Regions from separate parts of the Chromobacterium subtsugae genome, predicted to be linked through region 1. Evidence: predicted binding sites of a transcription regulator. Region 1 holds the regulator's gene; each other region holds the start of a gene.
The links. The regulator FliA, encoded in region 1, starts transcription of late flagellar genes. The targets are predictions, from matches to a motif close to GCTAAAGNTNNNNNNNNNNCNGCCGATAAT.
Positions count from the first base shown of each region.

Region 2: a site for FliA is predicted at 4,932-4,961, ahead of U6115_RS15435 (LPP20 family lipoprotein). Genes of this name have one in related genera too.
Region 3: a site for FliA is predicted at 2,456-2,485, ahead of U6115_RS04920 (flagellin N-terminal helical domain-containing protein). Genes of this name have one in related genera too.

Region 1 covers NZ_CP142381.1:4,110,438-4,120,607, reverse strand. Annotated here, with positions in the region: gene U6115_RS19560 (hypothetical protein) at 1-323, shown strand, start outside; gene U6115_RS19555 (LysE family translocator) at 448-1,065, shown strand; tRNA gene U6115_RS19550 (tRNA-Glu) at 1,127-1,201, opposite strand; tRNA gene U6115_RS19545 (tRNA-Arg) at 1,210-1,286, opposite strand; tRNA gene U6115_RS19540 (tRNA-Glu) at 1,292-1,366, opposite strand; tRNA gene U6115_RS19535 (tRNA-Arg) at 1,376-1,452, opposite strand; gene U6115_RS19530 (exonuclease domain-containing protein) at 1,637-3,052, shown strand; gene U6115_RS19525 (flagellar motor protein) at 3,122-3,871, opposite strand; gene U6115_RS19520 (RNA polymerase sigma factor FliA) at 3,931-4,671, opposite strand; gene U6115_RS19515 (MinD/ParA family ATP-binding protein) at 4,668-5,537, opposite strand; gene flhF (flagellar biosynthesis protein FlhF) at 5,543-7,021, opposite strand; gene flhA (flagellar biosynthesis protein FlhA) at 7,035-9,116, opposite strand; gene flhB (flagellar biosynthesis protein FlhB) at 9,123-10,170, opposite strand, start outside.
Region 2 covers NZ_CP142381.1:3,210,446-3,220,615, reverse strand. Annotated here, with positions in the region: gene U6115_RS15465 (aminotransferase-like domain-containing protein) at 1-1,269, opposite strand, end outside; gene U6115_RS15460 (LysE family translocator) at 1,457-2,074, shown strand; gene U6115_RS15455 (isochorismatase family protein) at 2,173-2,727, shown strand; gene U6115_RS15450 (DUF1737 domain-containing protein) at 2,897-3,109, shown strand; gene U6115_RS15445 (EamA family transporter) at 3,096-4,001, shown strand; gene U6115_RS15440 (GlxA family transcriptional regulator) at 3,994-4,908, shown strand; gene U6115_RS15435 (LPP20 family lipoprotein) at 5,022-5,702, shown strand; gene U6115_RS15430 (flagellar assembly protein T N-terminal domain-containing protein) at 5,703-6,977, shown strand; gene U6115_RS15425 (YbaK/EbsC family protein) at 6,984-7,451, opposite strand; gene U6115_RS15420 (winged helix-turn-helix transcriptional regulator) at 7,526-8,014, opposite strand; gene U6115_RS15415 (D-amino acid dehydrogenase) at 8,154-9,461, shown strand; gene alr (alanine racemase) at 9,465-10,170, shown strand, end outside.
Region 3 covers NZ_CP142381.1:1,007,269-1,017,438, reverse strand. Annotated here, with positions in the region: gene fliD (flagellar filament capping protein FliD) at 1-1,024, opposite strand, end outside; gene U6115_RS04925 (flagellar protein FlaG) at 1,062-1,484, opposite strand; gene U6115_RS04920 (flagellin N-terminal helical domain-containing protein) at 1,559-2,407, opposite strand; gene U6115_RS04915 (flagellin N-terminal helical domain-containing protein) at 2,628-3,476, opposite strand; gene U6115_RS04910 (glycosyltransferase) at 3,656-7,513, opposite strand; gene U6115_RS04905 (B12-binding domain-containing radical SAM protein) at 7,798-9,552, opposite strand; gene U6115_RS04900 (glycosyltransferase family protein) at 9,771-10,170, opposite strand, start outside.

The sequences.
Region 1 (10,170 bases):
GCAGCGAGAAAATAGATAGCCGGGGCTGTCGCTTGCTGAATGGCAAGGGTATTTTTCAGCTGGCTGATGCTTTGCATAATTTTGACCTGTTGGGGCATGCTGTCCTGACTAATAATCCAAGAGCAATGTTGCGAGTTTGCAATTTGCTGCTAAAGGATTATCAACGCTATATTCAACGCTATGCGATTCCGCTTGATGATACGAAGACTTCCGGGTTTGGAAAGCCTGGGATTCATATGGTGGATTTGCAAGAGGGAGTGAAAATCATTACAGAAATACAAACCAGAGTTAGACTTTTAACTAAAGCAGCATGTGTGAGTTAAGATGAAAAGATTGGATTTACTTCACCGGCACTCAGAATTTGGCAGCTAAAACATACTACCCTTTCTACCCTTTCCCCATTGCCATGCATGGGGTTTTTTTCAAGCTTACCATTTTGAGAGGCAAGTGCAGCAATTTTCTTATTTCCTGATTTTCTGCGCGACGATGACGTTCAGTCCTGGTCCCATGACGGTTTTCTTGATGAGTCTTGGGTTGAGGAATGGATTGCGTAGCTCCATTCCCGCGCAGTTGGGTGCTTCGGCTTCGTACCTGGTTTCCATTTTGATATTCGCCATCGGCTTGTCCGAACTGCTGAAAAACGACCCGTTTGTCATGCGTGCGATCCAGATCGCCGGCGTGGGCTATATTCTTTACCTCGCGTATCGGCAATGGACCAGCAAGGGCGTGCGGATGGAGGTGGCGGGCTTGTCGAGTGATATGAGATTCGGCCAGTTGTTCATCAAGGGCATGCTGACCGGATTTTCGAATCCCAAGACGATTCTGATGTTCAGCGCGGTTTTCCCGCAGTTTGCCGGGCGGGCGGGCAGCCGGGCGGCAGACATCGCCATCTTGGGGCTGACTTTTCTGCTGCTGCAGTTCGCCAGCGGGTGTTCCTATTGTTATTTCGGGCAGCGGATCAAGCATGTGCTGGATCAGCCGAGAAGACAGCGCCTGATGCAGAGGGTCACGGCGCTGCTGCTGCTGGGAGTGGCGGGAATGCTGGTGAATAGCTTTGCCGCCTAGAACGGCGGATCGGGAATGAAGAAAGCCCGTCATGCTGAGATGACGGGCTTGCTTTTCATGCTGGCGTCCCCACGGGGAATCGAACCCCGGCTACCGCCGTGAAAGGGCGGTGTTCTAACCGCTAAACTATAGGGACTGAAACTGTGGTGCACCCGGAGCGATTCGAACGCCCGACCCTCTGGTTCGTAGCCAGATACTCTATCCAACTGAGCTACGGGTGCAGCTTTGGCGTCCCCACGGGGAATCGAACCCCGGCTACCGCCGTGAAAGGGCGGTGTTCTAACCGCTAAACTATAGGGACGCTGATTTTTGGTGCACCCGGAGCGATTCGAACGCCCGACCCTCTGGTTCGTAGCCAGATACTCTATCCAACTGAGCTACGGGTGCACTGCCTTGCGAGACGTTGTGTCTTGCGAGGAGGTGAATAATATAGAGGGCCATTTGGCCTGTCAACACCTCGTGGGACTTTTTTTTGCAAAGCCGGTAAACTGGCCCGCAATTGCTGTCGCGGCCTTCCAACATGGCCTGGCGAATGGCATGTCCGGCGCGCGGCGCCGCACGACTGAAAGCGATGGATAGATTGAATACCCTGTTTGAACAACCCTGCGCCATCGTCGATCTGGAAACCACCGGCGGCAATATCAGCCGCGACCGCATCACCGAGGTGGGGGTGATCCTGATCGACGGCGAGCGGGTGGAGCGCCATGCCTGGCTGGTCAATCCCGGCCAGCCGATTCCGCCGTTCATCGAAAACATGACCGGCATCAGCAATGAGATGGTGGCCGCGGCGCGGCCATTCGCCGAACTGGCCGAGGAGCTGCTGGCGCGGTTGCAAGGCCGCCTGTTGTTGGCGCATAACGCCCGCTTCGACTACGGGTTGCTGAAGAACGAATTTCGCCGCCACGGCCTGCGCTTCCAGACGCGGGCGCTGTGCACGGTCAAGCTGTCGCGCCGGCTGTATCCGCAGCATTTCAAGCACAGCCTGGATAGCCTGGTGGCGCGTCACGGCATAGACATGCCGGAGCGGCACCGCGCGCTGGCCGATGCCGAGGCGGTGTACCGCTTCCTGCGGATCGCGGAAGGGGAGCTGGGACAGGGGCGCCTGGCGCATGAGGCGGAGCAACTGTTGTCGCAGCCGGCCGAACTTGGCGATCTTGCGCCGCAGTTGCAGCAACAGATCGAGGAGCTGCCTGATTCGGCTGGCGTCTATGCGCTGTTCGGCGCGGCGGGCGAGGCGCTGTATGTCGGCCGCGCCGCCAATCTGTACCGCAAGGTGCTGGGGCATTTCGCCAAGGCCAAGCCCGGACACAAGAGCCACGAGGTGCGCATCGACGAGCCGGTGGCGCGGGTGGAGTGGCGGGAGAGCCTGGGCGAATTCGGCGCGCATCTGCAGGAGCTGCAGTGGCTGCGCGCCTATCAGCCGCTGCATAACCCGCGCGCGCGGATGTTGAGCGAGGCCTGTTCGCTGCAACTGCGGGTGGAGGAGGACGGTTTCGCGCGGCTGCGCGCGGTGTCGGCGCAGGATATCGATTTCAGCCGCACCACCGATCTTTACGGCCTGTTCCGCCACGCGCGCGAGGCGCGCAAGGCGCTGGCGCAGATCGCGCTGGCGCAGGGGCTGTGCCAGGCGGTGCTGGGGGTGGAGCAGGTGACCAGCCGCAAGGGCGTAGCCTGCAACGCCTACAGCCTGAATCGCTGCCGCGGGGCCTGCGTCGGCAAGGAGGGCGCGGACAGCCATAATCTGCGCCTGGTGTCGGCCTTGCAGCGCCTGAAGGTCAGGCAGTGGCCGTTCGAAGGGGCGGTGGCGGTGGTGGAGCGCGACGAGGTGTGCGGCGACGTGGTCGAGCATCTGTTCGACCGCTGGTGCTACCTCGGTTCGCGCCGCAACGGCGGCGAACTGGATGGCGAGCCGGCTTTCGATCTGGACTACTACAAGTTGCTGGAGAGCGAGCTGCGCAAGCCGGAGCGGGAACTGGCGGCGCAGTGAGCTGACAGCGCAAAGCCAAAAGGCAAGCCCCCTTGGCTTGCCTTTTTTGCGAGCTAACGCGGGAGCGGTTTATTCATGCATCGCCAGGAAGCCGCGCAGCCGGCTTTCGATGATGCGCGGGTTTTCGCCGTTGGCGATGGCGACTATGCCCTCCACCACCAGCTCCTTCATCGCCAGCTCCGACGCCACCAAGTGTTTGAGCTTGTTGCCCACCGGCAGGAAAAACAGGTTGGCCGAACCGACGCCGTAGACGGTGGCGACGAAGGCCACCGCGATGCCGCCGCCCAGCTTGGATGGGTCGGAGAGGTTTTCCATCACGTGGATCAGGCCCAGCACCGCGCCCAGAATCCCCATGGTCGGCGAATAGCCGCCGGCCGATTCCCAGATCCGCGCCGCCTGCTTGCGGGCGTGCTCGAACATGCTGATTTCCACGTCCATCACCGCGCGCAGCGTGTCCGGCTCGGTGCCGTCCACCAGCATCTGCAGCGCTTTCTTGGTGAAGGGATCGCGTTGCTGGTTGATCACCCCTTCCAGCGCCAGCAGGCCGCCCTTGCGCGAGGTCTGGCTCCAGTTCACCACTTCGCGGATCATTTTCTCGTGGTCGAAATTGGGCGGGCGGAAGATCCAGCGCACCATGCGCAGGCCGGCCATGAACTGCTTGGGCGTGCTTTGCAGCATCACCGCGCTGGTGGTGCCGCCGATGACGATCATGAAGGCGGTCAGCTGCATCAGCGAGCCGAGGCTGCCCCCTTCGATGGCCTGGCCGGCGACGATGGCGGTCAGGCCCAGGATGATGGCGATAAGACTGATCTTGTCCACAAGGTGTTTCCGTTATTGATCTGGTCTGAAGCCCGGCATCACGCAAACCGGGCCTTCCCTTACAGCCAGTCTTTCAGTTTTGCCCGCAGCCTGGCGATGGCCTGGCTGTGCAGCTGACAGACCCGGGACTCGGTGACGCCGAGCACCGCGCCGATTTCCTTCAGGTTCAGCTCCTGCTCGTAGTACAGCGCCATCACCAGCTGGTCGCGCTCGGGCAGGAATTTGATCGCGCTGATCAGATGCTGGCGGAAGCTGTCGTCGGCCAGCGTCGCCAGCGGGTCCGGCGAATCGTCGTCGGCGACGTTGGCCACCGGGTTGTGCGGGTTCTCGTCGTCGCTGGCGAAGTCCTCGAAGTGTAGCAGGGTGGTGCCCTTGCATTCTCCCAGCATGTCCTGGTACTGCTCCAGCTCCACGCCCAGCTCGGCGGCGATTTCCGACTCCAGCGGCGCGCGGCCGAGCTGCTGTTCGAGCCGGGCTATCGCTTCTTCGATCTGGCGGGCCTGGCGGCGCGCTTGGCGCGGCAGCCAGTCCTCGCGGCGCAGTTCGTCCAGCATCGCGCCGCGGATCCGTTGGCTGGCGAAAGTTTCGAACATCACGCCCTGCGCCGGGTCGAACTGGCGCGCGGCTTCGATCAGGCCGATCATGCCGACCTGGATCAGGTCGCCCAGATCCACCGAGGCCGGCAGCCGGGCGATCATGATGCTGGCCAGTTTGCGTACCAGCGGCGCGTGGGCCTCCACGTCTATCTCGACGCTGGGGGCCGCATTGGCGTAGCCCGATCGGCGAAAGGACGGGTTCATAGGGGTTTGGCTCCATCTGCCTCGGCCCAGTCGCGCGAGGCGGCAATCAGCAAGTCCATGTATCCGGTATTGTCACGTGTGGTTTCCGGCGCGTCCCAATGCAGCAGCACCGCCGCCAGCTGGGAAAACGCCGCGGCGGCCTCGCTGTCGGGGAAGGCTTCCATCATCGGACGGTGCAGCGTCTGGCTGCGGCGCACGGCGCTGTCCTGCGGCACGAAGCCCACCCAGCGCAGCGACACCGTCAGGAATTCGCTGGTGACGGCCGACAGCCGGGTGAACAGCTCGCGCGCCTCGTCCAGATGGCGCGCGCGGTTGATCAGCACATTGAAGCGCTGGCGGCCGTACAGGCTGGCCAGGCGCTTGATGTTGGCGTAGGCGGCGGTCAGCGATTCGGCGGCCGGGGTCAGCACCAGCACCAGGTTGTCGGCCACGCTGGCGGGGATGGCGTCCAGGCCGGGGTTGGGCACGTCGATCAGCAGCGCCGAGGCGTCGCGCTCCTGCGCGCCGAATTCGCTGCCTAGCCTGAGCCACAGTTGGGCGGAGAACAGCGCGCGCTGTTCCGGCCGCGCATAGAGATTGACCAGCTGTACCCCCTGGCGCGAGGTGATCATCATGTCGTCCAGCCCGCCGGCGTTGACCACCTGGCTTTCCAGCGTGGCGGTGGCGGGGACGCCCAGGCGGCGCGTCTGCACCTGCCCCAGGCAACAGTCTACCACCAGCGGCCGCAGCCCGGCATAGGCCAGGCCCAGCGCCAACTCGGTCACCACGGTGCTGGTGCCGGAGCGCTCCGAGCCGATGAAGGCGAAGCTGGGAGCGCGGTTCTGCTGCGCGGCGAGCAGGCGGAGGCTGGCGGCTTGATCCGTCATCGCGTTCACAGCCATCCGGCCTGAGCCGCCTGCATGATGGGCAATTCATCGGCCTGCAGCGAAAACGGCGAGCCTATCTGCTGCGCGCGCATCGCGCGGTCCACCAGGAAGGCGGCGTTGGCCGAGTGCAGGTCTTCCGGCACGCGCTGGCCGTTGGTGATGAAATACAGCTTGAGCCGGTTGCGGATGATCACATCCAGGCTGGGACCTTGCGCCACCGCTTCGTCTATCTTGGACAGGATGCAGCCGGCCAGGCCGTCGCCGCGGTAGCGTTTCACCACGTCTTCCAGCGTATGGCCGTCGGTGTTGGCGGCCAAGAGCAGCAGCCGCTCTATCGGCCGGCCGGCGGTGCGCAGCATGTCGATCTGCGCCAGCACGCGCGCGTCGCGCTGGCCCATGCCGACGGTGTCGATGAACACGATGTGGCGGTTGGACAGGTCGGCCAGCGTCAGCTGCAGGTCGCCCTCGTTCTGGATGGAAAATACCGGCACGCCCAGGATCTTGCCGTAGATGCGCAACTGGTCCTGCGCGCCGATCCGGTAGCTATCTGTGGTGATCAGCGCCACGTGCTGGGCGCCGAAGCGCATCGTCGCGCGGGCGGCCAGCTTGGCCACGGTGGTGGTCTTGCCGACGCCGGTGGGGCCGACCAGCGCGAAGATGCCGCCGCGGTCCATCACCTCGCGGTCGGCGTCGGCGCATTTCAGATTGTGCACCAACGCCGAGCGCGCCCATTTCACCGCCACTTCGGCTTGGTATTGCGCCGGCATTTTTTCAATCAGTTGGCGGATCAGCTGCGCGGAGAAGCCCATCGCCAGCAGGTGCTTGAACAGCTCGATGCGATTGGGCGCCTTGCCCTCCATGTCGGACCAGGCGAAGCTGGCCAGCTGGCTTTGCAGCAGGCTTCTGAGCAGCTTGATCTCGTCGCCTATCTGTCTGAGTTCCTGCGCCATTTGTTCCGGCTCCTCGCCATTGGCGTGGGACAGCGTCGGCGGCGGCGACGCCGGCATTTGCGGCGGCCGCGCCGCCGGGCGCGCTTGGGCCGGCTGGGGCGCGGCGGCTGGACGGACCGGTTGCGCGCTTTGGCGCGGCGGGGCCTGCGCCGGCTCGGGCGGCGCGTAGACCGGCTCCATCCGCGGCCGAGGGGCGCTTTCCAGACGCGGCGCCGCCGGGCTTTCCAGCGGCTCCACCGGCATCGCGTAGGTGCGGGCGATGGCGCGGTTCACCGCGCTGCCGTTGGGCGGGATGGGCGCGGGCTGCTGCGGGCGGTTCACCGCCGGCGGCGCGTTGCGCGGCGGGTGCTTGCTGCTGGAGGTGGAAAGCGTGCTGGCCAGGTTGGCGACGTCGGCGTCGGCCACCGCCATGATTTCGACGCCGCCGCCCATGGTGGGCCGATTGGACAAAATGAGGGCGTCCGCCCCCAGTTCTTCGCGAACTTGCCTGAGTGCGTCTCGAGTGGTCTTCCCGAAGAACTTTTTCACCACCATTATTGATTAGCCCTTAGCCCTTGCTGCCGCCGATTACCGCAATTATACGAATGGATTTATTGTCCGGAATCTCATTATGCGAAATCACACGCAGCTGCGGCAATGCCCGGCGCAGGAAACGCGCCAGCAGCGGCCGCAGGCCGGGTGCGGTCAGCAGTACCGGATTGTAACCCTGAATCTCCACCTGTTCGGTCTGTTGCGCCGCGCTGGACAGCAGGTTTTCCGCCAGGCCGGGCTCCAGTCCGCCGCCGGCCTTGGACTGCACCGCCTGCATCAGCACGTTTTCAAGCTGAGGCTCCAGCGTCATCAGCGGCAGTTCGGCTTCGCCCGGGAAGAGCTGCTGCACGATCACCCGCGACAGCGCGGTACGGACGGAGCCGGTCAACTCGTCCACATCCTGGGTGACGCCGATATGGTCGGCCAGCGTTTCCACGATGGTGCGGAAGTCGCGGATGTGGATGCCGTCGTTCAACAGCTGTTGCAGCACTTTCTGCAGCGTGCCGACCGGCACCACCTTGGGCACCAGGTCTTCTATCAGTTTCGGCGATTCCTTGGCCTGGTGGTCTATCAGCGCCTGCACTTCTTCGCGGCCCAGCAGCTCGGCTGAGTGGGTTTGCAGCAGGTTGGAGATATGGGTGGCCACCACGGTGCTGGCATCCACCACGGTATAGCCCAGAGATTGCGCTTCTTCCCGCTTGCCGGCCTCTATCCATACCGCCGGCAGGCCGAAGGCTGGGTCGGTGGTGGCGTTGCCGGCGATCTCCTTGCTGACCCGGCCGGGGTTGATCGCCAGGAACTGGCCGATATAGGCCTCGCCCTTGCCCAGCTCCACGCCCTTGAGCAGGATGCGGTAGGCGTTGGGCTTGATTTCCAGATTGTCGCGGATGTGGACCGGCGGCACCAGGAAGCCCAGATCCTGCGCGATCTTCTTGCGGATGCCGCGGATGCGGCGCAGCAGCTCGCCGTCCTGGGTGCGGTCCACCAGCGGAATCAGCCGGTAGCCCACTTCCATGCCGAGCTGGTCGACGTGCTGGACGTCGTTCCAGCTGACTTCCGCGCCTTGCTGCTCCGGCGGCGCCGGCGGCTGGGCGGCCTGCTGTTCGCGGGCCAAGTCGCGCAGCCGGCGTTGCTCCATCATCCGGGCCAGGAGCAGCAGCGCGCCGGCGATCAGCAGGAAGGACAGATGGGGCATGTTGGGGATCAGGCCTATCATGCCTATCACCGCCGAGGTGATGTACAGCACCTGAGGCTTGGTGAACAGCTGGGTCAGGAACTGCTCCGACATGTCCTGTTCGGTGCCGACGCGCGACACCACGATGCCGGCGGCGGTGGAGATGATCAGCGCCGGGATCTGCGCCACCAGGCCGTCGCCTATGGTCAGCAGCGTATAGGTTTCGGCCGCCTGGCCGGCCGGCAGGTCGTGCTGCACCACGCCGACGATCAGGCCGCCGATGATGTTGATCAGGATGATCATGATGCCGGCCATCGCGTCGCCGCGGACGAATTTGGAGGCACCGTCCATCGCGCCGAAGAAGTTGGCTTCCTCGGCGATGGTGGAGCGGCGCTTGCGGGCCTCGTCCTCGCCGATCAGGCCGGCGTTGAGGTCGGCGTCGATCGCCATCTGCTTGCCCGGCATCGCGTCCAGGGTGAAGCGCGCCGACACTTCGGCGATCCGGCCGGCGCCCTTGGTGATCACCACGAAGTTGATGATGGTGATGATGACGAACACCACGATGCCGATGGCGACGTTGCCGCCCACCAGGAAGTGGGAGAACGATTCGATCACCTTGCCGGCGGCGTCCGGGCCGGTATGGCCTTCCAGCAGCACTACCCGGCTGGAGGCGACGTTCAGCGACAGCCGCAGCAGCGTGGTGACCAGCAGCACCGAGGGAAAGGACGAGAAATCCAGCGGCTTCCTGACATTGATGCCGACCAGCAGCACGATCACCGACACCGCGATGTTGAAGGTGAAGAAGATGTCCAGCAGCACCGGCGGCAGCGGTAGCACCATCATCGTCAGGATCAGGATGATGAGCACCGGCCCGGCGAGCTGGGAGATCTTGAGGCTGCGGAGGATCTGTAGGATGGAGTCCATGCTGGCTTATAGGCTTTCTTCAGGCGCCGAATCTTGCGGACGTTTGCTGTAGGGGTCAAGCTCGGCGGGCACTTCCAGCTTGTCCGGGAACACCGGCGCGAGGCCGCCGACCGCCTGGTATTGCTGCAGCTGGAAGATATAGGCCAGCACTTGCGCCGCCGCCGCGTATAGCGGCGCCGGAATGTCCTCGCCCAGCTCGGCGTTGAAGTACAGCGCCCGCGCGAAGCTGGGGGAGCGCATCACCGGCACATGGCTGCCCTTGCCGGTGTCGACGATTTTTTCCGCCAGCTTCAGCGAACCCTTGGCCACCACCTGCGGCGCGCGCATGGTGTCGTCGTATTTCAGCGCCACCGCGAAGTGGGTCGGGTTGGTGACGATCACGTTGGCCTTGGGCACCTCCTGCATCATTCGCTTGCGCGCCGCCTCGCGCTGCATCTGGCGGATGCGGCCCTTCACTTCCGGCGAGCCTTCGGCTTCCTTGTATTCCTGCTTGACCTCTTCCTTGGTCATGCGCAGCTTCTTGTAGTAGCTCCACAGCTGGTAGGGCACGTCTATCGCCACCAGCAGGATCATCGCCGAGGCGACGATGAAGAAGGTGTGGATGATCAGGTCGGTCATCTTCAGGATGGCCGATTCCAGCGGCATCGCCAATAGACCGATGACTTCGCCGCGCTCGCGCCAGATGTACCAGGTGGCGATGCCGCCTATCAGCAGGCTTTTCAGAATGGCTTTGAAGCCTTCGGTGACGGCGTTCAGCGAAAACAAGCGCTTGATGCCGGGCAAGGGGTTGAGCTTGCCGAAATTGGGGCCGATCGCTTTCAGCGTCAGGTTCCAGCCGCCTACCAGCATCGGCGTGAACAGCGCCACCAGCGCCAGGCCGGCGAAGAACGGCGCCAATTGCCACAGCGCGCCGAAAATGGCTTCCTTGAAGCGCAGCAGCACCGGCTCGGTGCTTTGCACCGTGCTCTGGTCGAAGGTCAGCAGGTGGCGCATGGTGTCGCCGAGGAAGGTGCCGATCTTGCCGCCCAGGTTCATCAGCAGCGATACCCCGGCC
Region 2 (10,170 bases), 900 kb from region 1:
GAACAGCGCCACGCTGTCGCAGCCTTCCGGCAACTCCAGCCAGATCAGAAAGCCGCCTTGAGGCTGGGTGGCGCGGGTGCCGGCCGGGAAGTGGCGGGCGATCAGGCCGCGCACCTTCTCCACGTGGGCGGCGTAGCGGCGCTTCAGCGTGCGCAGGTGGTGGTCGTAGCCGCCGGATTCGAGAAAGGCGCCCAGCGTTTCCGCCAGCACCACCGGCTCGGCCACGGAAGAGGCGAATTTCAGCTTGCGCAGCTGGGCGTCGAAACGGCCGCCTTCCATCCAGCCGATGCGGAAGTCCGGCGCCAGCGTCTTGGTGTAGCTGGCGCAGACGATCACCCAGCCGTCCTCGTCGAAGGCCTTGACCGCCGGCGCCAGCGTGTCGGCGAACTGCAGCTCGGCGTACAGCGCGTCTTCTATCAATGGCACCTGATAGTGGTTGACCAGCCGCGCCAGCCGCTTCTTGGCCTCCAGCGGCATGCAGCAACCCAGCGGGTTGTGGACGTTGGGCATCGCCACCAGCGCCTGGATGCGCCGTTCGGCCAGCAGCACCTCCACCGCGTCTATCGACAGGCCGGTTTGGGGGTCGGTGGGGATTTCCACCGCCTTCAGCCCCAGGCTGGCCAATAACGGCAGCAGGTTGAAGTAGGTGGGCGATTCCAGCCCCACCGCGTCGCCGTGGCGGGTGACGGCGCGCAAGGCCAGCTGCAGCGCTTCCATGCAGCCGTGGGTGAGGATGATGTTGTCCGGCTGCAGCGCCATGCCCAGGTCCATGCCGCGGCGGGCGATCTGGGTGCGCAGCCGCTCCGAGCCCGGCGGCAGCGCGTAGGTGCTGACCATGCCGGGCTGGCGGCGCAGGATCTGCCCCATCAGCCGCGCCAGCTTGTTGCCCGGGTAGAAGTCGCCGCCGCGCGGGCAGGCCAGCGCCAGGTCGATGAAGCCCTCGGTCTGCTGCGCCTGCAGCACGGTGCCTATCAGGTCCAGCACCGCGTCGCGGGTGGGGGTGGCCGGGCCGCTGCGGGTGGAGGCCGGCCGCGCCGGCGACGGCAGCCTGGCGCGCACGTAATAGCCGGACTGCGGCCGCGCTTCGACCAGGCCGCGGTCTTCCAGCACCCGGTAGGCGCTGACCACGGTGTTGAGGCTGAGCTGGCGGCTGTGCGCGGTGCGGCGCACCGAGGGCAGCCGCGATCCGGGCGGCAAGGTGCCGCGGCTGATCGCCAGCGACAGGTCGTCAGCCAGTTGCTGGTAAAGGGTGGAGGCGTGGTTCTGCATGCGCGGGCCTTGTCGGAGCGGTGGGGCACAGCAGTCATCATAGTGGATGGTGACAGTGTCTGAAAATAGCAATCTGTAACCAGATCAATACGGAATTTCTGATTCTGTATCCATTTGGCGCTCCGGCTTAGCATGTGGGGGTGGGCAAGGGCGGTGGCGCCGCTTGCCGCTTTGATGGAGAGAAAACATGCCCGAATTCGCCTTGCTGTCCTATGTCGCCCTGATGTCGATCACGCCGGGGCCCAATAACCTGATGCTGGCTTCGTCCGGCGTCAATTTCGGCTTTCGCCGCACCGTGCCGCACATGCTGGGCATCAGCCTGGGCTGCGCGCTGCAGGTGTTCGTCGTCGCCATGCTGCTGGCGCAAGCGCTGGGCTGGCTGGCGTCGTGGCGCTTGCCGCTGGCCGCGGCCGGCTGCGTCTATCTGCTGTGGCTGTCGTGGAAGATCGCCCGCGCCGGCCGGCCGGAGGCGCGCGAGCAGGCCAGGCCGCTGGGCTTCGTCGGCGCGGCGATGTTCCAGTGGCTGAATCCCAAGGCCTGGGTGATGGTGCTGAACGCGTCCATCCTGTTCATGCCGGCCGGCGGCGCCAAGCTGGCGGCGGCCTTGCTGCTGGCCGTGGTGTTCGCGGCGGTGAATCTGCCGTGCATCAGCGTATGGGCCTGGGGCGGCGAGCGGCTGCGGCGCTGGCTGGCCGCGCCGCACGCCTTGCTGATGTACAACCTGACGATGGGGGCGCTGATGGCCGTCACCGCGCTATGGCTGCTGTACGACGAACTGGCTCCGGTGATTGCCCGGATGGCATGATGTCCTTTTTTGGCAGGTGATTGTCTGTTGGCGGCCTTATTCACTGGCTTTATTCGCCTTACGATGATGTCCATGTCCACACCGCCGGGAGAGGCGAAATGAAAAAGACCGCATTGCTGGTGATCGATGTTCAGGAATCCTTCCGCCACCGTCCGTTCTGGACCGAGCAGGATCTGCCTGCCTACCAGGCGGCGCAGCAGGCGCTGATCGCCGGCGCGCAGGCGCGCGGCGTGCCGGTGATCAACATCCTGCATCAGGCGGGCGAAGACGGGCCGTTTTCGGCGGCCTCCGGCCTGGTGCGTCCGCTGGACTGGATGACCCACCAGCCGGCGGCCACCTTCGTCAAGCACGTGCACAACGCGCTGACCGACTCCGGCCTGCAGACCTGGCTGATCAAGCACGGCATCCAGAAACTGGTGATTTCCGGCATCCGCACCGAGCAATGCTGCGAAACCACCACCCGGGTGGCGTCCGATCTCGGCTACGAGGTGGATTTCGTCACCGAGGCGACGCTGACCTTTCCGATGACGCATGCCGGCAGCGGCGTCACCTACAGCGCCGCCGACATCCGCGCCCGCACCGAGCTGGTGCTGGCCGGCCGCTTCGCCGCCATCGTCACGGTGGAGGAGGCGCTGCGCCGGATGGCAGACTGAGCGGGTTCCGCCCCCGCTGCGCGGCGCCTGGCGAGTTGGCCGGGCGCCGCGCGCCGGCGGCGGAGCCGAGTCCGGGGCGGCCATCGGCAGCCTCCCAAACTGCGCTTGCCGCTTGCCGCCGGCATGGCATAAGGTGTTGTCATTCGATTTGTCCAGATAAGGAGTAGCCATGCCGCAATCCGCATCCCATACCCCGCCCGGCGGCCTGCCGGCCTATCGGCTGCTGACCGGCCCGGACGATTCGGCCTTCTGCCAGCGGGTGAGCGAGGCGTTGGCGCTGGGCTATCGGCTGTACGGCTCGCCGGCCGCCGCCTTCAACGGCGAGCGGGTGATCGTCGCGCAGGCGGTGCTGTGGCCGGGGAGCGACGATGCCGCTGGCTGATCTGGCGCAGGCGCTGGCCATCGTGCTGGCTTGGGGCGTGAATTTCGTGGTGATCAAATGGGGCGTGGCCGGCGTGCCGCCGTTGCTGCTGGGTGCGCTGCGCTTCCTGCTGGTGGCGCTGCCGGCGGTGTTCCTCGTCCGGCGGCCGGCGCTGCCGTGGCGCTATCTGGCGTTGTACGGGCTGACGATGGGCGTCGGGCAATTCGGCTGCCTGTTTTCGGCGATCAAGCTGGGCATGCCGGCCGGGCTCGCCTCGGTGGTGCTGCAATCGCAGGCCTTCTTTACGCTGCTGCTGGCCAGGGTGTTTCTGGGCGAGCGCTGGCAGGCCAGCCAATTGGCTGGCCTCGCGCTGGCGCTGGGCGGGCTGGCCCTGATAGGCATGGGCAAGGGCGGCGACATGACGGCGCTGGGCTTCGGCCTGACGATCGCCGCCGCCACCAGCTGGGCGGCTTCCAATATCGTGGTGCGCGCGATCGGCCGCGACGGCTTCAAGGTTGAGCCGCTGGGGCTGGTGATCTGGTCCAGCCTGGCGCCGCCGCTGCCTTTCCTGTTGCTGTCGTGGTGGTTGGAGGGCGGCGAGCGGATGGCCGCGGCGCTGCGCGGTTTCGACGGCCAGTCGCTGTTCGCCGTCGCCTACCTGGCTTTTGTCGCCACCATGTTCGGCTACGGCCTGTGGAGCCGGCTGCTGGCGCGCCACGCCGCGGCCAAGGTGGCGCCGTTTTCGCTGCTGGTGCCGGTGGTGGGGCTGATGGCCTCGCACTGGCTGTTGGGCGAACGCTTGACTGCCCAGCAGTTGGCCGGCAGCGGCTTGTTGATGGCCGGCCTGCTGGCCACGGTGTTCGGCGGCCGTTTGCTGGCCGCCGCCGGCGCCGGGAGGGCCAGCCGTGCGTGAAATCTATTTCGTGCTGCCGCCCAGCCTGCTGTTGCTGGACCTGGCCGGCCCGGCCGACGCCTTCCGGGTCGCCGCGCAGCTGGGCGCCGATTTTCGCCTGAATTTCGTCAGCGCGACGGCCGGCGTCGGCACTTCGCTGGGCTTGCCGCTGAGCGGTTTGTCGCCTTTGCCGGAAACGCTGCCGGACGGCGCGCTGGTGGTGGTGCCCGGCTCCACGCCGTCGGAACAGGCCTATGCCACGCCCGACGCGCGCCGCATCGTGGCCTGGCTGGCGGCGCGCCGCGGCCAGGCCGGCGTGCGCTGGGCAGGCATCTGCTCGGGCAGCTTGCTGTTGGCGGAGGCGGGACTGTTCGACGGCCGCGCCTGCACCAGCCACCACACCTTGCTGGAGCGTTTGCGCGGCTTGGCGCCGGCGGCCCGGGTGCAGGAAAACCGGGTGTTTGTGCAGGATGGGCATTGTTACAGCAGCGCCGGCATCACCGCCGGCATCGATCTGGCGCTGCATCTGATAGGCGAATTGGCCGAGCCGGCCATCGCCCGCGCCGCGGCGCGCGAAATGGTGGTGTATTTCCGCCGCTCGCCGCAGGATCCGGAACTGTCGCCATGGCTGGCCTGGCGCAGCCATCTGCACCCGGCGCTGCACCGCGCGCAGGATTTGATCTGCGCCGATCCGGTGCGGGACTGGCCGCTGCCGGAGCTGGCCGACCAGGTGCATGTCAGCGCCCGCCACCTGTCGCGCCTGTTCCGCGAGCATGCCGGCGTCACCGCGCACGATTACCACCGCGCGCTGCGGCTGGCGCTGGCCCGGCAGTGGCGCGCGGCGGGGCTGGGCAAGGAGAAGGCGGCGCTGTCGGCAGGCTTCTCCTCGGCCCGCCAGATGGACCGCGCGATGGACGCGAATGCCTGAGGCGTGCCGCTACGCGGCGCTTTTCTCAAGTTTCATCAGTTTTAGCCGATGTTCGGGTTGACGAGGTCCGAGAATGGTTCATACCATTCGATCAATATCTATCGGTAACTGCCATGAAAACTGCCCGCTGCTTGCCCCGTATCGCTTCTCTTGTCTTGCTGGCCGGCTTGTCCGCCTGCGCCGCGTCCACGCCGCCGAAGGCGCAGCCGATGCCGATGGCCGCGCCGGCGCGCGACTCCGGCATGACGCCGACAGGAGTGGGTTTCGTCGGCTCCGGCGAAGACGGCAGCAGCGAGGAAACCAAGGTGCTGATCAAGGAGGTCAACCCCTACCAACCCATCGTCGTGCGGGTGGTGGGAACGGGCGCGGCGCCTTACACCAACAGCCTGACGCCCTCGCAGCGCAAGCTGCTGGCGATGCGGGCGGCCAGGCTGGACGCCTTCCGCTCCATCGCGGAGCAGGTGCAGGGCATGAAACTGGTGGGCAATAGCGCGGTGTCCAACATGATCGCCAACAGCGATAGCTTCCGCACCTATGTGGACGCCTATCTGCGCGGCGTGTCCATCGTCTCCACCAGCATGAAGCCGGACGGCACCAGCGAGGCGGTGGCGGAGATCACGCTGGATCAGGAGTTCTACAAGCAGTTCAAGAACGCGCTGGACAAGACCGGCAGCGTGATGAAGGCCTCGCAGGAAACCGGCGCCGTCGGCGCGACCACCAGCAGCAACAGCATGCAGGCGATGCCAGCCGCCGCGCCGGCCCGCTTCAGCAGCAATTTCTACGTGAACCAGTAAATGAAAAGAAACGGACTGGCCATTGCCGCCCTTGTGGCGGCATTTCTTTTGAGCGGTCCGGCCCGCGCCGAGGTGTTTTCCGCCGAAGGGGTGGCGCCGCTGGACAACGGGCTGGTGGCGGCGCGCGACATGGCGCTGCGCGACGCGCTCAAGCTGATCGCCATTCGCCAGGGCGCGCGGGTGGAGTCGGCCCAGGTGCTGGAAAACGGCCGCGCCAGCGAATCCGGCACGCTGACGGCGTCCGGCGCGGTGCAGGGCACAGTCAAAGTGGTGAGCGAATACCAGCAGGGCAAGCTGTACCACGTCAAGGTGCAGGTGGACGCCGGCGATCCTGCCGCCGCAGCCCCGCGTCCCCGCGACCCCTCCTGCGCGATGCCGCCGGGCCGTTCGCTGCGGCGCAAGCTGGTGACCACCTATTTCGGCGTGGAGCGGCCGGCCGAGGCTTCCGACATGCCGGACCTGGCGACGGCGCTGCCGACCGAGCTGTCGCGCCGGCTGGCGCGCAACAGCATGCTGACGGTGCGCGACGCCAACACGGTGTCGGTGCTGGCCGACAGCCGCATCGCCGAGCCCGCCGCCGGCTGGGACATCGCCAGCCAGCTGGGCCAGCGCGAGGACGTGCAGTTCGTTGTGGCGGGCAGGGTGCTGTCCACCTCGGTCACCGGCAAGGGCGCGCGTCCCTCGTTCTTCGAATCCAACAATACCAGCCAGCAGGGATCGTTCTATAACGGCCCCTTCGCCGGCATGTTCGGCATGGGGGTCAAGTATGTGCCCACCCAGCGCCAGTTCGACGCGGAAGTCTGGATTTACGACGGCCTGACCGGTTCGCTGCTGGCCAACGAGCGCGTCAGCGGCCTGGCCAAGGGCCAGGTGGTGCCGCCGTCGCCGCAGCCTTTCGCCTCCGCCGCCTTCTGGCAAGGCGACTACGGCAGGCTGGTGGACAAGCTGATGGACCGGGCGGCGCAGCGGGTGAACGACATCATTTCCTGCATCCCGTTCTCCGCCCGCATCGTCCGCCAGGAGGGCAAGCGTGTCTACATCAACGCCGGCCTGCTGGACGGCATGGCGGTGGGGGACAAGCTGCTGCTGTATCGGCGCGTGCCCGGCCAGCCGGTGCGCGACCTGATCTCCGGCCGCGAGCTGGGCATGCCGGAAACCCTGAACGGCGACGTCAGCCTGGTGCAGGTGCAGCCCAACTTCTCCATCGGCATCGCGCAGAGCAACAGCCAGCCGGTGTCCGAAGGCGATTACGTGCGCTTCGTGCCCGGGCGCTGACGCGCGTCAGGCGAAAGCCTGGCAGACATCCACCCATTGTCCGGTGGTGATGTCGCGCAGCTGCTGCGGGCTGATGCGCACCGCGCTGTGAACCGCGCCGGCGGCCGGCAGCACTTCGTCGAAAGCCTGGATCGACACATCCAGGTAGATCGGCAGTTCGCTCGCCAGTCCGAACGGGCAGACGCCGCCCACCGGGTGGCCGGTGATGGCTTCCACTTCTTCCGGCGGCAGCATCTTGCCCTTGCCGAAAGCGTCCTTGAATTTGCGGTTGTCGATGCGGGCGTCGCCGCGCGCCACCAGGATGACTTCTCGGCCGTCGTTCAGGCGGAAGGCCAGCGTCTTGGCGATGCGGCCGGCTTCCACGCCGTGCGCGGCGGCGGCCTCCGCCACGGTGGCGGTGCTGACCGGCAGTTCGATGATGGCGATGTGCGGCGCTTGGGCCGATAGAAACTGGCGGACCGATTCCAGGCTCATGGGCGGTTCTTTCGCTGGGGAGATTCAGCCATTATTTCCCGCTTCGCCCGCCATTGTGAAGCGCCGCGCGGCGCTTAGTCCGCCAGCGGCAGCGCCAGCGTCTCCTTCACTTCCTCCATCACCACATAGCTCTTGGATTCCTTCGCCGACGGCAGCTGCAGCAGGATGTCGCCCAGCAGCTTGCGGTACATCGACATGTCGGCGATGCGCGCCTTGATCAGGTAATCGAAATCGCCTGACACCAGATGGCATTCCAGGATTTCCGGAATGCTCATGATCTCGCGGCGGAAGGCGTCGAAGATGTTGCCGGACTTGGCCTCCAGCTTGATTTCCACGAATACCAGCAAGGAGCCGCCCAGCGCGTGCGGATTCAGGCGCGCGTAATAGCCTTCGATGATGCCGTCGCGCTCCATGCGCCGCACCCGCTCGGTGCACGGCGTGGTGGACAGGCCGACCTTCTCGGCCAGCTCGGTCATGGCGATGCGGGCGTTTTTCTGCAGGATGCGCAGGATCTTGCGGTCCATCTTGTCCAGCGCTTTGGCGGAGGAGGATATTGCCTTCATGTTTTCACTGTTTATATGTGAAATATTTGATAGTAATCATTTGATTCTCGTCAATTTCAGTGAAAAAAACCAGATGTCAATGCATATACTAGCGGAATTCACTATCTGGTAGTGGCAAGACTACAAACGGAGAAAGACAATGAAGGTAATCGTGCTGGGCGGCGGCGTTTTGGGCGTATCCACCGCGTGGTATCTGGCCAAGGCGGGTTGCCAGGTGACGGTGCTGGAGCGCCAGGACGGCGTGGCGCTGGAAACCAGTTTCGGCAACGCCGGCCAGATCTCCCCCGGTTACTCCGCGCCGTGGGCGGCGCCCGGCATTCCGTTGAAGGGTCTGAAGTGGATGTTCCAGCGCCACGCGCCGCTGGCCATCAGTCCGGACGGCAGCCTGTACCAGTTGCAGTGGATCGCCAAGATGCTGGCCAATTGCAATGAAAAGGCCTACGCGGTCAACAAGGGCCGCATGATGCGGCTGGCCGAGTACAGCCGCGACAAGATCAAGGAACTGCGCGCCGAAACCGGCCTGCAGTACGAAGGCCGCCAGGGCGGCACGCTGCAGCTGCTGCGCAGCCAGGCCCAGGTGGAAGGCATGGCCAAGGACATCGCCGTGCTGCGCGAGTGCGGCGTGGATTTCAATGTGCTGGATCCGGATGGCTGCGTCCGCGTCGAGCCGGCGCTGGCGGCGGTCAAGCACAAGCTGGCCGGCGGCCTGCAGCTGCCCAATGACGAAACCGGCGACTGCAATCTGTTCACCAGCCGCCTGGCGGAGTTGGCGCGCGCCAAGGGCGTGGAATTCCGCTTCGGCGTGACCGTGGACGGCATCGAGAACGACGGCAAGCGCATCACCGGCGTGCGCGTCGGCGACGAGCTGCTGCGCGCCGACCATTACGTGGTGGCGATGGGCAGCTATTCCCGCGACTTGGTGAAGGAGCTGGGCATCGACATCCCGGTGTATCCGGTCAAGGGCTACTCGCTGACCGTGCCCATCACCAACGCGGCCGGCGCGCCGACCTCCACCATCCTGGACGAAACCTACAAGGTGGCGATCACCCGCTTCGACGACCGCATCCGCGTCGGCGGCATGGCCGAGCTGTCCGGCTACAATCTGGAACTGAACCCGCGCCGCCGCGAGACGCTGGAAATGGTGGTCGGCGATCTGTACCCGAACGGCGGCGACATCAAGGCGGCCAGCTTCTGGACCGGCCTGCGGCCGATGACGCCCGATGGCACGCCCATCGTCGGCGGCACCCGTTTCGCCAACCTGTCGCTGAATACCGGCCACGGCACGCTGGGTTGGACCATGTGCGCCGGCTCCGGCAAGGTGCTGGCCGACCTGATCACCGGCGCCAAGCCGGAAATCAGCGTCGACGGCCTGTCGATGCAGCGTTACGCCAAGCAGGGCGAAACCCTGGTGGTGCCGGTGATCCGTCCCGCGGTGCAAGGGGCCTGAAGCATGCGTCCGTTGATCGCGACGATACGGCTGGACCATCTGCGCCACAATTATCAGCTGGCGCGCGCCGCCCACGGCGATAAAACGCTGGCGGTGCTGAAGGCCAATGCCTACGGCCACGGCGCGGTTCGCTGCGCGCAGGCGCTGGCCGACATCGCCGACGGCTTCGCCGTCGCCTGCCTGGAGGAAGCGCTGGAATTGCGCGCCGCCGGCATCGCCCAGCCCATCCTGCTGTTGGAGGGCGTGTTCGAGGCGGAAGAACTGAAGGCGGTGGACGAGCATGGTTTGTGGATGGCGGTGACCAGCGAGGAGCAGCTGCGGATGGTCGAGCAGTCGAATCCGACCCGGCCGCTCACCATCTGGTTGATGCTGGACTCCGGCATGCACCGCGAGGGCTTTCTGCCGGAAAACTATCACCAGGCCTGGCATCGGCTGCAGGCTTGCGGCAAAGCGGGCGGCATCACCAAGATGACCCACTTCGCCCGCGCCGACGAACCGGAAGTGCCGATGACCTTCGCCCAGCTGGAGGCTTTCGACGCCGCGGTGCGCGGCCTGCCGGCCGGCGACGAGTCGGTGGCCAACTCCGCCGGCATCCTGTGCCACCCGCGCGCGCAGCGCAACTGGGGCCGCGTCGGCATCGCGCTGTACGGCGTGACGCCGCTGCCGGCAGGCTTCGGCCAGGGCGACGCGCTGCGCCCGGTGATGCGTT
Region 3 (10,170 bases), 1.7 Mb from region 1:
TCTGCAACGAGATGCCCGCCTGCGACAGGAACGCCACCGAATTGACCGGATCCGCGCCCGCCACCGGCGTGGACAATACCTGCTGCAGCCGGGTCTGGATATCCAGTATCGACGCATTGCCTTTCATAGCGCCGGAACGGGCGGCCTTGACGTCGCCGACCACCTGGTTGTACGCGTCGACAAAAGCCTGGAGGTTCTTGCCGACCCCGGCGCTGTCCGGCGCCAGCGACACCGTGAACGTGCCGGCCTTGTACAAGTCGACTTCCGCGCCGGGAACCGCGTTGGACACCTTGTTGCTGCCGGCGGTGATGGCCACGCCATTCACCGTCAGGCTGGCATCCTGGGCATCCTGCGATTCCTTGGCGCCATTGTCGCTTTGCGACAGCCCCGCCAGCGTCGAACCGCCGGTCTTGCCGCTATCTGTGCCGCCGCCGGTGATGGTGAACTTGTTGTCGTTGCCCGATTCCGACGAAGCCAGCACCAGCTTGTACTGGCTGCCGTTCTGCACGATGGTGGCGTTCAAACCGATGCCGGCCGCGTTGATCTTGTCGTTGATCGTCTGCAGCGACACCGCTTCGTCCGGCTTGTCGCGCAGCTTCACGGTCTGCGTCTTGCCATTGATCTGGAAGGTCAGCTGGTCCGGCGCGCCGGCTATCGTCGCTTTCGGATCGGTAATATTCTTCCCGCCGGACTGGTCGAACACCAGCTGCCGGTTGGTCGCCAGATTGCTTACCGAAATCTGGTAGGTGCCGGCATTGCCGCCGCTGGTGGTGGAAACCGCCGCCATCGACGCATCGCTGACCGACGCCTTGAACACTTGCAGAAAACGGCCGGACGACAGGCTCGTCATGGCGGTCTGCAGGGCCGACAACGACGAACTGAGCTTGCCGACGGTGCTGAGCTGGGTGTTGTATTGGTCCGCCCGGCCCTGGCTTGCCGTCAACGGCTGTCTTTCAATCATCATCAGCTGGCTGACGATGCCCTGAACATCCAATGCACCCACGGAACTGGTAATGGCTGTCATGTTATATCCATGTTATAGCCGCATCGGGACAGTGAAATCAGGCTTTGTCCTTCAGCAAAAGTCCTTTGAAGTCGCCGATCGCCTTCGCGATGCGCAGCGCTTCCTCGGACGGAATCTGACGAATCACCTGGTTGTTCGCCTTGTCGACGACCTTGACCACGGTCGCGCCGGTGTCCTTGTCGACGGAGAACTGCAGGGAGCTATTGTACAACGATGCCGCAGTGTTCAGCTGGTTGACCGAATCCTGCAGTTGCTTGGGATCGGTCTGCTGCTTCTGCGCATCGGCGGACGACTGTTGCTGCTGGCTCTGCCCAGCCGCAGCGACAGCCTGCGCGGAATCCGCCAGAACCGATTGGTTCGGGTCGGAGGAAGGCGCCTGCGCCAACTCTACCAGTTGTTGACGTGGCGCCGGGGCGTTCGCCGTGTTGATGGAAGGCGACAAAACAGAAGGGATTTGCATGATCACGCTCCTCATGACCGCAGCTCCGGTTGCCCGACCGGAGCTGCAGACTGGCTTATACCATCAGTTTACACTTACTGCAGCAGCGTCAGCGCGGACTGGGGCAGGGTATTGGCTTGTTTCAGAATCGATGCGCCGGCCTGTTGCAGAATCTGGTTCTTAGTCAGGTTAGCCGTTTCCGAGGCGAAGTCCACATCCACGATACGGCTGTTGGCTGCGGTCAGGTTTTGTACGTAGTTTTGCAGGTTGGCCACAACAGCGTCAAACCGGTTCTGTACCGAACCCCAAGTCGAACGCACGGTGGAGATTTCCGCGATGTCGCTGTCCAGCGTGGACAGGATGGCCGACGCGCCGGACTGCGTGGTGATGTTGATGGTGCCGGTGGCGGTCAGCGACGAGTTGTAGCTGCACAGCACGCCGGCAGACGTCATGTCCACCGAGGAAATCGAAACCTGGTTGCTGCTGGCGCCGGACGAACCCACCTGGAAGGTCAGAATCGCGCTGCCCGACAACAGCTGAGTGCCGTTGAACTGGGTGGTTTGCACGATACGCGAAATTTCCTGGGTCAGCTGGTCCACTTCGCTTTGCAGCTGCGAACGGTTAGTGTTGCTGACGGAGCCGTTGGACGCCTGCACCGCGATTTCGCGGATACGCTGCAGGTTGTTGGCGATCTGCCCCAACGCGCCTTCAGCGGTCTGCCCGACGGAAATACCGTCGTTGGCGTTGTTGATCGCCTGGTTGTTGCCGTTGATGGCGGAAGTCAGAGTCTGCGAAATGGCCAGACCTGCGGCGTCGTCCTTGGCGCTGTTGATGCGCAGGCCGGAGGACAGACGTTGCAGCGACGTGGTCAGCGACATCTGGGAATTGTTAAGGTTCAGCTGGGCTTGCAGCGACGCTACGTTAGTATTGACGGTAATGGCCATGATGACTCTCCTGATACTCAGTGTGGGCAAAGAGGCTTGCTTACACTGCATATCGGCCGGCACATTCCGAACTTTACGGTGAAAATGTGAATTTTCACACTTTCATTCCCGCTGCCGTCTGCTCCCGCTTTGTCTTTATCGCTGTCCTGTTCGCATTCTCCCTGGCTTCCAGCGCCTTCGCCGCCTCCCCGGGGAGGCGGCGAAACCTTCATTCAAACCCTTATTGCAGCAGGGTCAGCGCGGCTTGCGGCAGCGAGTTGGCCTGCTTCAGGATGGAGCCGCCGGCCTGCTGCAGAATCTGGTTCTTGGTCAGGTTGGCGGTTTCCGACGCGAAGTCCACGTCCATGATGCGGCTGTTGGCGGCAGTCAGGTTGGCGGTGTAGTTCTGCAGGTTGGCCACCACCGCGTCGAAGCGGTTCTGCACCGCGCCGAAAGTGGAACGCACGTTGGAGATCTGCGAGATGTCGGCGTCCAGCGAGGACAGCACCGCGGAAGCGCCGCCCTGGGTGGTCACGTCGATGGTCTTCACCGCGCTCAGCGAAGCGTTGTACGACTTCAGCGTGCCGCCGGAGGTCAGGTCGGTGGCGGATACCGATACCTGGTTGTCGGTCGAGCCGGACGAACCCACCTGGAAAGTCAGCGTGGCGCCGCCGGACAACAGCTTGGTGCCGTTGAACTCGGTGGTCTGCACGATGCGCGAGATTTCCTGGGTCAGCTGGTCCACTTCGTTCTGCAGCTGCGAACGGTTGGTGTTGCTGACCGAGCCGTTGGACGCCTGCACCGCGATTTCGCGGATGCGCTGCATATTGTTGGCGATCTGGCCCAGCGCGCCTTCGGCGGTCTGACCGACGGAGATGCCGTCGTTGGCGTTCTTGATCGCCTGGTTGTTGCCGCGGATGGCGGACGACAGGGTCTGGGAAATGGCCAGACCGGCGGCATCATCCTTGGCGCTGTTGACGCGCAGGCCGGAGGACAGGCGCTGCAGCGACTGGTTCAGCGAGGAGCTGGAGTTGTTCAGGTTGATCTGGGCCTGCAGCGAGGCCAGGTTGGTATTGACGGTGATTGCCATTTCATTCCCCTTATCGGCCCAGAGGACCATCGAAAGTTCTTGCCTGTTGCAAGCAAGATCGGCCGACTTCGGAGAATGCTGACGAAAATGGTAATTTTACCAACAAATGCCGCGCATTCGCGGCAAACCATGAAAAATGGCCCCGGAGGGCCATGGGAGAAAACCGCGCGGCGGCGCGCCTAACCGTGCAAGATGCGGAACCAGTCTTCGTAATGGTCTTCCAGCCAGTAATGGCGGTTGAACCAGTCGCGCAGCGCGTCGCCCTCGCGCGCGGTGGCGTCCATATCGTGGGCGCGGGCGCGGATGGCCTCGATCCAGGCTTCGGCCTGGTTGGGCACCCGGCAGACCGGCGCGTCGTTGGTCTGGTAGGGATAAATGTCGGAACACACCACCGGCCAGCCCAGCACCCCATACTCCAGCAGCCGCAGATTGCTCTTGGCCTCGTTGAACGGGTTGATCTCCAGCGGCGCCACCGCCAGATCCAGGTTCAGACTGGCCACCTTGGCGGCGTAGTCGGCGAAGGTGACCGCATGATGCACTTCGGCGACGTAAGGACGGAACTGCGGCAGGCACATGCCCATGAAGACCCAGTCCACTTCCTTGTGCGTGGCGCGGATCACCTCGTGGATCAACTCCAGGTCGCCACGGTGCTGGCCGGCGCCGACCCAACCCACGCGCGGCTTGTCGCCGACGCGGCGTTCCGACTTCAGATCGCCCCAGATCGAGCGGCGCAGCCGGTTGGGCACCACCGCCACCTCACCCACCATCTTCTGGATGAGATCGGCCAGCGGCTGGGTGGACACCACCGCCGCGTCGCACAGCTTCAGCACGCGGCGCAAACGCTGCTTGGCGTCCGGATAGTGGCGCGACCAGTGGTCATACAGGCTGCTTTTCTCCGGCACGCCGCCGACCAGGTCGTCCAGGCCGAACACGATGCGCAGATCGGGGATATAGCGGCGATAAGCCTCCATGGTTTCATAGATGTAGTCGCTGATGCCGGTATGCAGCAACAGCGCGTCCGGTCCCTGGCGCACCAGCTCCACCACGGTGGGAATGCCGGCAGAGGGCTGGTGGATTTCGCCGTCCAGCTTGCCTTTCTCCTGCAGCACCTGCAAAGGCTGGCTCAAGCGGTATTCGCCGCTGCCGCCCGGCACCGGGATGCCCAGCACCTTTTTGCGCCCAGGCAGCTTGGCGTCCCAGGCGACGATGCGGTCGGACTCGATCGCCACTCGCTTGGTGCGCAGCGACAAGTGCCGGTTGAAGCCCGGATCGTTGCCCATCACCGGCAGCCAGCGCGCCAGCATCGCCTCCATCTCCTCGCGCTCGCGCACCGCCGCCTTCAGCGCGGGGCGGGGATCGGTGGTGACCCGGCCTATGCTCTTGGCGTGGTGGTGGTACAGCACCGCGTAAGGAGTGTAGACGTTGCGCAGGCCGCCGGCCTGGATCTTGAGGCAGAAGTCGACGTCGTTGAAGCAGACCTGGAACACCTCTTCGTCCATGCCGCCCACCGCTTCGTAGATCTGCTTCTCCACCATCAGGCACGCCGCGGTCACCGCGGAATAGTTCTGCATGGTCAGGCTGCGATTCAGATAGCCCGGGTACAGGTAGTCCATATCCTCGAATACGTGGTCCGCCACCGAATACATGCCGCCGGGCATGCCCAGCACGATGCCCGCATGCTGCACGCGGCCGATCTCCGGATAGAGCAGGCGCGCGCCCACCGCGCCGACGCCCGGCTGCTGGGCGGTAGCCAGCATGCGCTCCAGCCAGTGCGGGAACACCACTTCGGTGTCGTTGTTCAGCAGCAGCAGGTATTCGCCGCGCGCCTCGCGCGCGCCGAGGTTGCATTGCGCGGAGAAGTTGAACGGCGCGTCGTAGCTGAGGATGCGGATCCGCCCCGGATAGCGCGCCTGGACCTTTTCGTAGAACTCGAAGGTTTCCGGATCCTGCGAGGCGTTGTCGACGATCAGCACTTCGAAATTCTGGTAGCCGGTGATGCCGAACAGGCTGCTCAGGCAAGGCTCCAGGCATTCGAGCTTGTCCTTGCTCGGGATGATCACCGATACCAGCGGCGAGGCCAGCAGCTGGTATTCGTAGTAGAAGGTTCCCGCCACCAGGCCCTCGTCCACCGACGCCGGCAGGCCGCAGCGGCCGATATGGCTTTCCAGCGCCACCCGGCGCGAGGCATTGCCCAGGCTGTCCATCTTGGGATCCACCCACGGCAGCGACACCAGCACATCGTCGACATGGCCGATGGCGCCGCGGTCCCAATTTTCGTATATCCGCAGCAGCGCGTCGTAGCAATGCGCGCGCGGATACGGCTGCATGCCGCCGATCTTGGCCAGGGTCTCGCGCTGGAACGCCACCGCGTAGCTGGTGTAATCCATCGACCGCAGGTACTCCGGCGAGAAATCCGGCAGGAAGGACGGGCGGAAGCGCTTGCCCATCGGCGACACCACGTCATGGTCGGTATAGATCGCGCCGTATTCCGGATGCGCGTGGATCTCCTCGCCCAGCCGCGCCAGCGCGTTCGGCTGCAGGCGCGCGCCGGCCGGCAGCAGCATCACCCAGTCTGCCGGCACGTCGGCGATGATGCTGTTGATCACCTCGGAAACCTGTTGCTCGTCGTCCATGCTCGCCAGTTGCACCCAGCCCAGGTTCGGGCTGCTGCTGAACACCGGGTCCGGCTCCGGCGCGTCGGACACCACGATCAGCCGCCAATGGCGGTACAGCAGGTTTTCCATCGCGGTGAAGCTTTCCGACAAGCGCGTCAGGCGGTTGCTCGGCGCCAGCAGAATCAGGTTGAACACCGGCACCTGCTTCCAGGCCATCATCATCCGCTCCGCCAGCTGTTCGGCGTGCACTTCGCGGATCTGGCGGCGTTTCACCCACTTGCGGTAGGCCTTCAGGCCATCCACGTCGTTTTCGGCCAATGCGTGCGTGACGATGCGGCCCGGCTGCGCCAGCGGCTGCGGCTTGAGCGCTTCGGGCAGCAGCGCCGCGTACTGGGCCAGCAAATCGCCCACCCGCGGCTCCAGCAGCCGGTTCTCCAGCACATGGCGGCGCGCGGCGGCGGCTTGCTCGGCGCGCAGCGCGGCATCGTCGATCAGCTTGCTGATCCCGGCCACCCAGCCTTCTTCGGTATTGTCCGCCACCATCGCCAGCCCGCTGTCCTTCAAACCGGCGTAGGCGGTGACATCGGACACCACCGCGGCCGCGCCGACCAGCGCGTACTCCAGCCACTTGATGTCCGATTTGTAATCATTGAATTCGCTCTGCACCAGCGGCGCGATGCCGATGTCGATCTTGAGCTTGGCCAGTTCGGACAGGTATTCGTTGTAGGTGACGAATTCCGGCACCTTGCGCACATCCTTGATGCCGACGAAATCGGGAGGCACATCTCCCCAAAACACGAACTTCACCTGGCCGGCATACTCGTGGTAGATCCGCAGCAGCGCCGACGAAATCATTTCAACGTCTTTGGCGTGAGTGCTGGTGCCGGCGAAGCCGATGGTGACCTGGCCGCTATGCGGCAGCGGCTCTACCACCCGTTCGGTCGCCAGATGGTTATGGAACACGAAGACCTTGTCGTTGTAAGGCTTGACCTTCTCAACCAGCGCTTCGGTCGACACCGTCACCAGCGAGCACTGCGGCAGCAGCCACTCGATCCCCTTGAACGACGGCTCGCAGATGCTGTACATCACATGCTGCTCGGACATGTCCAGCAGCCAGTCATCCACTTCGTAGACGATGGGCTTGCCCGACGCGACGATCATTTCCAGCAAGGGCCGGAACTCCGGATAGGGAAACAGGCGCTGGACGATGAACATGTCCATCGCGTCGACGAAATCGCGGTCCTCCTTGAACGGGTACACGCCCTCGTAGCTGTGATCGGCCTGGTTCTTGAAATGGTAGGCTTCCAGCACCGGCGACATCAGGCAGAGCGGATCGCCAAGTCTCAGTTTGTAGCAGGCGGCATCCTGCAGATCTCGCGTCAGAACGCCGACGCGCGGTTTACGGATTTGGGATGGTTCCACGTTATTTTCCTGAGATTCCATGGCGGCAGCTCGCCAGGTCATGAATTGAATCGGGTCCGCAGCCGGACACCCCGGACGGCAATACAGCAAGAACGCACTCGAAGCGAACGAAAGAAAAGGGCCTGCCGGCCCTTGAGCGAAAACCGCGCCGCGGCGAAGCCCCGCGCTCCCATCGGAGCGGAGCCGCCGCGGCCGTCAGGCCGATCAGCGCCACTATAGCAGCCCGCGCCGTGGCGACGCCATGCCGGGCAATGCCGCCCATCGGTCCGCGTCGCCGTTCCGCCTCAAGCCTGGGCGGCCAGCGCGATCGGCGCGTCGCCTTCCGGCGCGGCGCGCGGCAGCAGGATTTCGGCCAGCAAGCCGTAGTTCTCCTCCGACCAGTCGTCGGGATTGACGCCATCCAGGCCGAAGATCCAGGCCCAGCGTCCCCAGAACGAGCTCTGCACCGACTGCAGGTAGCAATCGCGGTGGTGTTGGGCCAGGTCAAGCCGGCCCAGCCCGCGGTAACACTCCGCCAGGTAATAGTGGGCGAAGGCGTGGTCGCTCTTCAGGCGAAGAACGTTCTTGAGCCCCCGTTCCGCCCATTCGTAATTGCCGCAGCGCAGATCGTAGTTATGGACGAAATTCAGATCCAGGTTCATGAAGTACTGGTATTCCTGGATGAACTCGGCCGAGAAGTCCTCGGTATTGATGACCGCGGTGCGGTAGTCCGACCCCAGGCTATTGATCTTGATATAGCCCTTCTCTTTCGAGATTTCGTGGATCTCGCTGCCGACGATGGGGCTGGCGCAAGCGATGTTGAACCAGTTGGAGGCGATCTCGCGCAGATTGCGGCGCGCTTCTTCCAGATCTTCCTTGGTCTCGCCCGGCATGCCGATCAAAATATTGGTATTGGTGTAGATGCCCAGCTCGCGGCAATCCCTGGCCACCCTCTCCGAGATCTTCATCTTCAGCGGCTTCTTCATCTGCTTCTTCAGCACCTTCTCGCTGCCGCTTTCCACCGGCAGCACCAGGTGCCGCACGCCGGCGTCCCAGAAGGCCTGCAGCATCGGACGGTCCAGCGCGTACAGCGTCAGGCCGTTCTGATACACCGACTGCAGGTTCAGCGACTTCACGATGTCCAGTATCTTGTACACCCGGTCGGAATCGGCCATCAGGTGGTCGTCCTGGAAGATGACGGTTTCGGCGCCGTAATGCTTGACCAGCCGGGTAAAGTCCTCCTTGACCCGCTCCAGCGAGTGATAGCGCATCGACCTGCCGTGGGTGCGGTGCGAGGCGCAGAAGGTGCACAGGAAGGGACAGCCGCGCGATGTCATCACATGGAAGCCGCGCGTCTTGTCCAGATTGTGGTAGGAGGCCACCACCTGGTTGATTTCATGCTTGTCGATGTCGCACAAGTCGTAATCGAAGAACGGGATTTCATCCAGGTCGTCGATGAAGTCGTGCTTGGGAACCAGCAGCGCCTCATCCATCACATTGCTGCGCGTGATCCATGCCGACGAGCTGGCCAGGAAGGCCAGCGGATCTTCCGCCTGCAACAGGTTCAGCATCGGCTTTTCGCCTTCGCCGAAGCACAGGCCGTCGAAGAAGGTGCAACCCATGTCGCGGTAGATCTGCTCGTAGCTGTTGGTGGGGATATTGCCGCCGCCGACCACGATGCTGTCCGGCCATACCTCGCGCGCCATCCGGCCGCAATCCATGAAGTTGGCGAACGAGGGGCTGAACAGCGAGGAGACGCCGACGAAGTCCGGCGCGAAATCCTCGATCTGCCGGAAGAAATGGCGGCACAGCGCTTCGAACGAATCGAAGGGCACCGCGTCCAGCGCGTTGACCTCGGCGTTGAAGTCGATCAGCTTCACATCCAGCGGCAGGAACTTCTTCAAGTACGCCGAGATGGACAAGGGCCCCAGGGGCAAATCCGTGCGCGGGATGTTGTAGACCTTCCCATCGGCCTTGGCCAGCTGCACATTGTAGAACTCGGGCTTGGTGAACGAGTCCCAGGAAATGTGCATGGGCACGACAAACAACAGTTTTTTCATCCCACCCTCCTCGATCAACGTCCTGCCGCGCCGCGGGCGCGTCCCGCCAGGCAGGCGTTCATCCTCATCCCTTAAGATTACAAGAAAAAAACCGGCGCCCATCCCCAACGCGCGGCCGGCATACCCCGCTGTCGGCGCGGCGGGCCGCATCGACGTCAAACCTGCTTCATCCTGCAAAGCGGCAGGCGCCGCGCGCGGCGACCGCCCCTTACTCTGCTTTATCGGCCAAGCGCCTCCAGCCATGAGGGCAAATGCGGGCCGAGCATGCAATTTTCCTTGACCCAGGCCTTCAACCGCTCGCCTTCGCGGCCGGCCCGCTCCAGATCGCGCGCGCGTTCGAGCAAGACCTGGCTCCACGCCGCGGCCTCGTTGTCCGCCCGCGCCACCGGCGCTTGCGCCAGTCCCGGCCAGTCATCCAGCGCGCTGCACGCCACCGGGATGCCCAAAGCGCCGTATTCGAGCAGCCGTCGCCGCCCCGCCGCCTCGCGGCGGCCATCGGCGTGCTTGGGCATCACCGCCAAGTCTATTCCCAGGCTGGCCAGCTTGCGCGGGTAATCCTCGCTTGCCAGGTCGAAGGGATGGTATTCCGCCAGGTAGGGATGCAGCGCATCCGGACAG